Regions from separate parts of the Desulfovibrio sp. genome, predicted to be linked through region 3. Evidence: riboswitches for the same ligand, from Rfam matches in the RefSeq annotation. Region 3 holds a riboswitch; each other region holds the start of a gene.

Evidence for each region. A riboswitch is a leader RNA that binds a small molecule or an ion and turns the genes downstream of it on or off. The one in region 3 is predicted to bind cobalamin.
Region 1: linked by a shared signal. The riboswitch ahead of QZ383_RS01925 (anaerobic ribonucleoside triphosphate reductase) and the one ahead of QZ383_RS11110 (hypothetical protein) in region 3 are both predicted to bind cobalamin.
Region 2: linked by a shared signal. The riboswitch ahead of QZ383_RS06730 (sirohydrochlorin cobaltochelatase) and the one ahead of QZ383_RS11110 (hypothetical protein) in region 3 are both predicted to bind cobalamin.

What each region holds. Positions count from the first base shown of each region.
Region 1 is NZ_JAHZCJ010000001.1:435,559-438,829, reverse strand. It holds gene QZ383_RS01925 (anaerobic ribonucleoside triphosphate reductase) at 1-1,523, opposite strand, end outside; cobalamin riboswitch at 1,552-1,731, opposite strand; gene QZ383_RS01920 (pitrilysin family protein) at 2,338-3,271, opposite strand, start outside.
Region 2 is NZ_JAHZCJ010000004.1:24,039-27,309, forward strand. It holds gene QZ383_RS06720 (hypothetical protein) at 1-31, shown strand, start outside; gene QZ383_RS06725 (hypothetical protein) at 248-823, shown strand; gene QZ383_RS06730 (sirohydrochlorin cobaltochelatase) at 1,000-1,938, opposite strand; cobalamin riboswitch at 1,970-2,190, opposite strand; gene QZ383_RS06735 (30S ribosomal protein S1) at 2,401-3,271, shown strand, end outside.
Region 3 is NZ_JAHZCJ010000008.1:102,815-106,085, reverse strand. It holds gene QZ383_RS11120 (5-formyltetrahydrofolate cyclo-ligase) at 5-760, shown strand; gene QZ383_RS11115 (polyphenol oxidase family protein) at 751-1,506, shown strand; cobalamin riboswitch at 1,534-1,712, shown strand; gene QZ383_RS11110 (hypothetical protein) at 1,695-1,934, shown strand; gene QZ383_RS11105 (iron ABC transporter permease) at 1,931-3,031, shown strand; gene QZ383_RS11100 (ABC transporter ATP-binding protein) at 3,031-3,271, shown strand, end outside.

The sequences.
Region 1 (3,271 bases), on a different contig from region 3:
GGAAGATTGATGGAGGTGAAGCTCAGATTGCCGCGACCGCACGTAACCTGCCTGTCCTTGTCGTACACGTTGCCAAGCACGCGTGTACGGCAGCCCATGTAGGCAACTTCCGTATTATAGTCGTCCGGATGGTAGTACTGGAGGTTGAACGGCGCATCAAGAAAGCTGAAATTGGGGAAGAGCCGCATGGCGGAAACGTCCATGGCCTGCTTGAAAAGGTCGTAGTTGGGATCTTCTGGATTATAGTTGACCCCGGACTTCACCTTGAAAATCTGCACGGGGAAGATGGAGGTTTCCCCATTGCCAAGCCCGGCCTTGGTGGCGCGCAGCAGGTTTTTAACAACCATCCGCCCCTCGGCAGAAATATCCGTGCCGTAGTTGATGGAGCTGAAAGGCACCTGTGCGCCTGCGCGCGAATTCATGGTGTTCAGGTTGTGGATCAGGGCTTCCATGGCCTGATAAGTGCGGCGCTCGGTGTATTTGAGGGCTTCGCCGGCAGCGTAGGCATGCGCGCGCGTCACAAGCTCGCGCCGGGCCTCGGGGGCTGCCGCCACAAGGGCTTCTCCAAAGGCATCGCAGGTGCCAAGGCGCGGGCCTTCGGGCAACAGGGCGATGGTTTCTCTGGCGGCGTCAATGGCTGCCTGCTCTTCCAGATTCTGGGCAATGCGCAAAAATGCGGCAAAGGCGCGCTCATATTCCTTGCGGTAGGTTTTGATAACGCCCTCGGCCATGGCAAAGTCAAAATGCGGCACACTCTGGCCGCCGTGCATTTCATTCTGGTTGGCCTGAATGGCAATGCAGGCAAGGGCCGAGTAGCTCTCAATGGAATTGGGCTCGCGCAAATGCCCGTGTCCTGTGGAAAAACCATTTTTAAACAAGGGGATAAGGTCAATCTGGCAGCACGTTTCCGTGAGCATGTAAAAATCTTTGTCGTGAATGTGGATGTCGCCGTTACGGTGCGCGGCAGAGGCATCCTTGGGCAGAATGTAGTTGTCGATGAAGAATTTTGAACCCTCGGAACCATACTTGAGCATGGTGCCCATGGCCGTATCGCCATCGATATTGGCATTCTCGCGCTTGATGTCTTCTTGCAGAGCCGGAGAATACGTAAGCTTTTTATAGATATCCATGAGATACGATTCCGCATTACGGATTTTCGTATGCTCGGCCCGGTACAGAATGTAAGCCTTGGCGCTTTTGGCGTAGTCGTACTGAATCAGGGTTTCTTCAACAACATCCTGAATTTCTTCCACATGCTTGAGGCTGCGCGACTCCAGCTTTTTGCACACCTTTTCGGTGACAAACAGCAGGTCAGTGGGTGACATGTCTTCACCACCAACGGCCTGATTGGCCTTGGTGATGGCATTGAGAATCTTGACCGAATCAAAAGGCACTTCCGTGCCGTCGCGCTTAATAATGCTGGCGAGCATGAACTTCGCTCCAAACGTGTGGGCTATGAACAAAAAGGCCGCCCGAACAGAACGGGCGGAGAGGCCATCAATGGCCCTTTTCTGACGGTTCATCTGCAAAAGCCCGTTGCAGATGCTCCACTTTCTTAGAACGGTTGAAAGCAGGTCTTCCGGCTTGCCTGCCGCTCTTCGGCCTTCCCGGTATTATCCAGTGGCACGCGAGGAAAAGCGGTGTTGAACAGGCTCACGGCGGCGGGTCCGCTCCCGAATTTCACGGGAATTCCCTATTAAGCTCCATGGCGCTTTCAATGTCTAGAAAATCTCAAAAGAATTGCACCCTGTCAATAAATGCAGGCAAAAAAGCTCTCCTAGTGCCGTAGCAACACTGCGAATTCACTATTGAATTTTCTTGCCTGCCCAACTTTTTCACTACACCAAGGCCGCAAAACAGTGAGGGCGTGAACAAAAGTGTTCGCCCTGGCTGGAGCCAGATCAGGCAACCTGACCCGCAACATTTGTGGCTTTGATTGGCGTTGCTGAAACATTTCGCCATGGATTCAGGCATCATGCCCGCATGGCGCTGCCGCCCCGGCCCCGGCACTGCGACCGCAGCCGATACCTGGCGAGCTTTCCTCAGAAAGCAGTTCCCGTAACGCAGGCAAGAACTTACTCTACCCACGCCGGGTTTTCAAGACGGCCTCCCCCACGTAAGGGGACTTACCTCGGACTTGACATTTTTATTTGCCCGCCGCTTGCCGAAGATATCGTTTATAAAAACTTTTTTTGTACAATCAAACAAGGGTTGAGCATTTCGTAACAGCCAAGAAACACAAGGGGCCGCATCGGCCCAACTCCGCTTCCACCGCCAATTTGCAGGGAAGCGCAATCGGATATCCGATGCGGCCCGTCAACAAATCCGAAACGCCGCCTACGGCAGCAGGATCATGTTATAAAGGTTTTTGTCGTCCAGATACTTCTGCGCCACAGCCTGAATATCCGCAGGTGTCAGCTTGGCCGCCTTGTCGATGAGCGACTTGCTGAAATCTCGGGGCAGGCCCAGTACGGCGTCTGTGGCGGCCACGCCCGCGCGGGAATCAAGGCTCTGCTTGTCGCGGTAGTATTCGCCAAGCAGGCGGTTGGCCCCGGCTTCAAGCAATTCGGCAGGCAGAGGTTTTGCCTTGATATCGGCAATAATCTTGGCAAAGCCTTCACGCGCCTGCGCGACCTTGTCAGGCGTAGTGCCAATGTAAAAAGCCATCATGCCAGCCTGAGGCATGGCGCGGTAAAAGGCCGTGACCGTGTACCCGAGGCCCTGCTCATCGCGCATCTGGCTGAACAGCAGGCCGCTCTGCCCGGAAAGCACAGACTGCAAAAGCATCAGCGCCGGGGCATCCGGGCTGGTGTAGGGCACAGCCTTGAACATCTGGAGCACGTGGGCCTGATTGCGCCCCGGCAGATGCAGATCAAGGTTGCGGGCATCACCCCATGAGGGGGCGGGCAAGGAGAAATCCTTGTTGTCTGGCGCGGGCAATGTGCGGGCAAAGGCCAGCACGGCCTCGCGGTCAAAATCGCCAGCAACGGCCAGCACCCAGGGCTGCACGAGTTGCTTGTCCCAGAACGAGCGTACATCCTTGGGCGTAAACCTGGAGAGGTTCGCTTCCGTCCCCAGACTATCGTAGCCGTAGGGCTGACCGCCGGGGAAGATGAAGGGATTCACCCGCGAGAACAGGAAGGAGGTAGGCCTGTCTGCCCGCTGGCGGATGGCGGCCTTCATGTTTTCCGCTTCACGCTTGATTTCCTTGGCTTCAAAGCGGGGCTTGCCCAGCACCTCTCCCAGCATGGAGAAATAATCAGCATTGAAC
Region 2 (3,271 bases), on a different contig from region 3:
GCCCGCCGTCCTCAATACGCCCGAACGCTAGGCCAGAAAATCAGATCAAAGTCGCCGCCCAGAGTGGGTGGGGCAGAGCGCCAGCCCTTCGCCCGACGGCGGACGCTTGCATTGCCGCATGTGCGCTCCACCCCGGCAAATTATCACAACTCCCTTTGCCGCATAGACCTTTGCCCCTTTTTGGCATAGGATTTTATGCGAGCGCGCCCATGTTCTACGCGCCAGAACCGCCGACACTGGAGCGCGTATGCCCCTTGCCGCCTTACCCGCATCCATTTTCTCGCTTGCAGGCTACCTCATGCTCGCAGGGGGATCGTTTGCGCTGGTGAGGCCCGGTCTGGGCCTGCTCATTGTGCCAGTGCCGCTTCTGGCAATTCCCCTGCATTTTCTTGCGCGCCGTATCGGCGATTTTGCGGGCGTGGCGCATTCCCGCTGGCAAATGCGCACCTTCGGTCTTTTTCTGCTGCTGTTTCTTGGTCTTGTGGCCATTTTTTTCATTCTTGGCGCAATTTGCACTGACGGCCCGGCTCTGGACAGACTGGAACTCATTGGCAATGCCTATAATTCCGGCAATGTTGACCTGTATGCCTCGCTGGTGGGGCTGTGGGAAATCAAGGAGTTGCAGGTTTTTACCCTGAGCGCATCCGTGTGGGCGGGGCTGGCGCTGTTATGGCCTCTCAAAAGGGCATTTCAGGGCATGCTGGCGCTGGCTGCGGGCATTGCGCCCAAGGCCTTGCCCCTTTGGGGCTGCTGGCTGGCCTTTGCGGCCGCCATTGCGGCGCAGGGCGGCATGCTGGCCTGGCTGGTGGCACGGCAGGCTTAAGTCGCAACATTCTCAAGCGCACTGAGCCTTACAACTAGTCTGAAAAACCTCCGCGAAACGCCGCATCGCCCGCATTCCCCAATTTCCCGCATCCAAAAACAGAAGCCGCACAAACCAGACGCGCTGTCCCGGCCTATGCGGCTCCCGCAACAAATATGCGGCGCAGGCAAGCCCTGCTACTGCTTCTTGGGTTCCTTGGTCAGGTCATCGGCAGCTTCGCGGGCATGGCGCACCAGTATGGCGCGCGCACCGGCAATCTGGCCCAAACCCTTGAGGTTGGTCTCCACCTTGAAGCCGGCTGCTTTGAGTTTCGAGGCCCAGGAATCGTCTTCATCCCCGGCCATGTCGTTGTGCGCATGATCGCCAGCCACCAGCATGAGCGGTTCGATAACCACTTTCTTGACCTTGGCGGCCTTGAGCTCCACCAGCAGGTCGTCCACGCTGCGCGCGCCCTCTACTGTCGCCATAAACACGCGTTTGTCCGCATCGTGGAACACGGCGCGCGTACCTTCAAAGGTCAGATCCGCGCGGCCATGGCTCTGGCCGTGGCCCATGAGCACCAGGGCTGCATCCTTGCCGCGCAGAGATTTGACGTCTTCCCTGATGGCCTGAATGAGTTCCTGCGCGTCTTTTTTCGATTCCAGCATGGGGCGGCCAAGAAACACTGCGTCAAAGCGGCCCGGATTTTTTTGCAGGTCGATAAGCACGGCCCGTTCAAGCGCGCTGAACTCCTCGCCCGCCATGACGTGCAGCGACTGTACGCGCACGACCTTGACGCCGTCCTTGGCAAGCTGGGCGAGGCCATCGCTGATGCCGCCCACGGGATGCCCCTCGGCGGCTATTTTTTTGCGGATAATCTGCGAGGTATAGGCCCACACCACCGGCTGACCAGGAAAAGCGGCCTTGAACTCCGCATCCACGGCCTTCATGGAAGCCAGGGCTTCGGGAACGCTGGTGCCAAAGGCCACCAGCAACACGCCTGCTTTGGGGCTCTCTGCGCCGGATTCAGCGGCAGGAGCAAGCGCAGGCGCGCCCATGACGGCGCACAGCAAAAGAATGGGCAAAAGGGTACGGGTGAAATAATGCAAAATGGAATGCGGCGTAGCACGCAGCATGGCAACCTCCTCAATGGCGCGTTGACGGGTTGAAGTTGGATAAAATGCCGGAGGATATTCGGACTTGAGGGCGTGGGCCTTGCGCCCCTTGCCTAGACTTCGCCTTCGCCGCTCGCGCGACTGGCTGTAGCGCCCCGCCATGTGGCGGAACGATGAAGCTTCGTTCCCTCTTACCGCAGCGCGACTGTTTCCGATTTTAACGGAATTCCCCGCCGACCCTTTCAAAACAATTCATGCGACAATAAAAGTCAAGTGGGCATACCCTGCAAGCCCCGCCAGACAGGCCCTTGCAGGGTATGCCCCGCGCGGGCTGCCGCGCCTGGGCCATCCGGAGCGGCGCGGAATCCCGATTTTTCGGCGGCTAAAGCCGATTTGGCGCGTATTTTTTCTTGTTCTTTTACTGAAATCCTGATAATAAGGCACCTCCCTGTTATGGGGAAATTATGTTTGGAGGCTGGACATATGGCAGGTTTGGAAACCGGGCACGACAACGAAATCAATTTCGAAAGCGCCCTTGAAAACTACCTCAATCCCGATTTCGGCGATCTTGAGGAAGGCTCTATCACGAAGGGCGAAATCGTCCGCGTGGATGATGACAATGTGCTTGTTGACGTGAACTTTAAGTCCGAAGGGCAGATTCCCGCGGCAGAATTCCGCGACCCCGCCGGCAACATTTCCGTCAAAGTGGGCGATCGTGTTGACGTTTACGTTGTTCGCAAGAACGAAAACGACGGCACCATCACTCTTTCTTTCGAGAAAGCCAAGCGCATGCAGGTGTTCGACCAGCTCGAAGACGTGCAGGAAAACAACCGGGTCATCAAGGGCCACATTGTCCGCCGCATCAAGGGTGGCTACACCGTGGACATCGGCGGTGTGGAAGCGTTTTTGCCCGGTTCACATGTGGATCTGCGCCCCGTGCCGGATATGGATGCCCTGGTCAACCAGGAATTCGAATTCCGCGTGCTCAAGATCAACCGCCGCCGCAGCAACGTTATCGTTTCTCGCCGCGTGCTGCTTGAAGAGGAGCGCGATTCCAAACGCCAGGATCTGCTGCGCACCCTTGAAGAAAACCAGATCGTTACCGGTAAGGCCAAGAACATCACCGAATACGGCGTGTTTGTTGACCTCGGCGGCCTCGACGGCCTGCTGCACATCACCGACATGAGCTGGAAGCGCATTCGCCATCCCAAGGAAATGATCACCATCGGTCAGGAACTGACCCTGAAGGTGCTTTCCTTCGATCGCGACAACAACAAAGTTTCCCTCGGCCTCAAGCAGCTCGTGCCCGACCCGTGGCAGGACATCTCCGCCCGCTTCCCTGAAGGGGCCAAGT
Region 3 (3,271 bases):
GAGAATGCCACACATTGCACCACAAGGAAAGAGCCGCTTGCCCTCAGATGCCATGCCCTCCGCGCCTGCGCCGCCCCGCCAGCCAGTGAACCAGTCGGATGCTCCGCCAACGTGTTTGCCGGGCAATTTTTCTGGCGAGCTGACCGAGGCTATGGCTCAGGCCAGAAACGATGTGCGCAAAGCCATGCGCCGCCTGCGGGCGGAGCAGTTGCCCCAGTTGGCCGAAATCCGTAGCGATGCGGCGCAGAACAGGCTGATGGAGTCCACCCTGTGGAAGAATGCCCGGTCTGTGGCTCTCTATGTGGGGGTCAGGGGCGAGCTTGGCACGCAAGACCTGCTGCGTGCGGCCTGGCAGGCCAGTATGCTTGTGTGGCTGCCGCGTGTGCGGCGCAGCGAGCCGGGATTTATGGATTTTGTGGCTTGCAGCGGCCCCGATCAGTTGCGGCCCGGCCCGCTCGGTCTGCTTGAACCGCACGATTCCCTGCCCGGTTTTGGGCCGGAAGCGGCGGGCGGCAGCGGTGCAGCGGCAGCACACCCCCTTTCCCTAGACCTTGCGCTCCTGCCCGGTGTGGCCTTTGATCTCGCTGGCGGGCGGCTGGGCTACGGCGGCGGCTATTACGACCGCTTTCTGGAAAAAGGATTCACCTGCCCTCGCGTGGGCCTGTGTTTTGAATTTCAGCTTGTGGAATCCCTGCCCCTGGCCCCCTGGGATCAGCGGGTCAACTATATATGTACTGAAGAGCGTATGCTGTGTCTATAAGCTATATCCCCTTTGTTTTTCCCGGTGTTCCGCAGGTGCGTTGCGCCTTTCAGACCCGCGCCGGAGGCGTGAGCCTTGGCGAGTTTGGCGGCGGCAACATTGCTTTTACCGTGCAGGATAACCCCGAACACGTCATTGCCAACCGCCGCAGCATGCTGGAAGGCCTGCGCCCGCAAGGCATGACCGCCTGGGCCGAACTGATGCAGGTGCACGGCGATGGTTTTGTTTTTGAGCCGGAAGCCGTGGCCTGCGAAACGCCCGTCACGGCGGAGGGCGACGGCATGGCCACAGCGCGTCCCGGCCTTGGCCTGCTCATTAAGACGGCAGATTGTCAGCCCATCCTCATTGCCCACAAAAGCGGCGCGTACATTGCCGCCATGCATGCGGGCTGGCGCGGCAACCGCTGCGATTTCCCCATCACCGGCGTGGCCCGCTTTTGCGAACGTTACGGCCTTGAACCGCGCGATCTGCTGGCCGTACGCGGCCCCAGCCTCGGGCCGGGCAAGGCGGAATTTGTCAATTTTGAGAAGGAGTGGGGCGATCCCTACCTGCCCTGGTTTGACGCCAACAGCAAAACCATGGATTTATGGGGCCTCACGCGGCACCAGTTGGAGCGCGCGGGTCTTTTGCCCCGCAACATCTACGGGCTGGACATCTGCACCGCCAGCAACAACGAGCAGTTTTTCTCCTACCGCTGCGCCAGACGCTCGGGCCGTCAGGCCAGCCTTGTGTGGATCGCAGCCTGAGCCATTGACAGGCCGCAAGGCCGCGCCTAGAGTGTTGGCGGCATTGGTAGCCGGGTAGACCGGCTTGAAAAGGGAATCCCGTGAAAAACGGGAGCGGACCCGCCGCCGTGAGGTTCTTAACCTTGCTCCATCTTGCGCCACTGGAAACGGGAAGGCCGGAGCAGGGGAACCAAGCCGGAAGACCTGCCATGCCCCAAGGTGCGCAGTCATGGAATGACGGCACCACGGTGCGGCATTGGCCGCCCCACGGCAACGGGTTTTTGCCGGCAGGACAGAGGAAATACGGGCCTCTTCCACCACGAGTGGAAGAGGCTTTTTTTATGCTCGCGCGGCGCAGGCCGCCACTGGGCAAGGGTCTGACCCCTGAGGTCAGCCAACGCTTTGGCCCGCGTGTGCCCCCGCAGGCTACGGCCAGAGGGCTGGCATGACCAGAACGACCGCATCTTCTCACTCCTCCTTCCCGCAATCCCGCAGGCTGTGTCCGGTTTTTACCGGTCTTGTGGTCGTGTGGCTTGTTTCGCTGCCGTTGGCCTGTTTGCCGGGGCCTGTGCCCTTGAGCGCACAGAGCGTGTTTCGCGCTTTGGCGGCATTGGCAGGCTTTGCGTCTGCGCCCGATGATCCGGCCCTGACCGGGGTCGTGGTAAGCATCCGCCTTGCCCGGGTGTGTCTGGCCACCCTGTGCGGCGGCGCTCTGGCTATGGCCGGGGCAGCATTGCAGGGCGTGTTGCGCAATCCGCTGGCTGATCCCTTTACCCTGGGAATTTCCGCCGGGGCCGCCTGCGGGGCCAGCATGGCTATAGCCCTTGGCGGGCCGCTGGTGGCCATGCTGGGGAGCATCCCGTGGTTGGGCAATGTGCCGGGGCTGGCTGGCTTCAGCCATGCCGGGCTGGTGGCCCCTGCGGCTCTGATCGGCGCACTCGCGGCCCTTGGCTGCGCACTGTGGCTGGGGCGCGGCGACGGCGCGTTCAGCCGGGAGAGCGTGATTCTTGCGGGCATTGCCGTGGCAGCATTTTTAGGGGCGCTGGTGGCCCTTGTGAAGGCCCTCAACGAGGAATCCGTAACCAGTATTGTGTTCTGGATCATGGGTTCCTTTCAGGGCCGGGGCTGGAGCAGCCTGCCCCTCTTGCTGGCGACCCTTGTGCCGGGCTTGCTGGCAACGGCTTTTGGCTGGCGCGCCCTGGACGTGCTTTCCCTTGGGGATGAGCAGGCCGCCCAGACCGGCCTTGATGTGGGCCGCGCCCGCCTGTGGCTGCTGGCCGGGGCAAGCTGCATGACAGCTGGCTGCGTGGCCGTGGCCGGGGTGATCGGCTTTGTGGGGCTGGTGGTGCCGCACGTGCTGCGTCTGCTGCTGGGCTGGGGGCACGGCCCCCTGCTGACTGCGGCCTTTTTCGGCGGCGGGGTGCTGCTGGTCTGGGCCGATGTGCTGGCCCGTTGCGTGCTTTCCGGCGGGCAGGAATTGCCCGTGGGCGTGGTCACGGCCTTGCTTGGCGGGCCATTTTTCGCCCTGCTGGTGCGGAGGCGCTGATGCTGCGGCCTGGCCAAAATATTCGTCATGAGGGGCGCACTGCACCGCCTGTGCTGCGTATTGCCGGGGTGCGCGCCGGATACGGCGGGCAGAGTGTGCTGCGGGACGCGGGCTTTACCCTGCACGCCGGGGAGTGCGCCGCCCTGCTTGGCCCCAACGGCAGCGGTAAAACAACGCTGCTGCGCACCCTTTCGGGGGTGCTGACGCCGCAGGCTGGCGCCATTGAGATTCAGGGCCGTC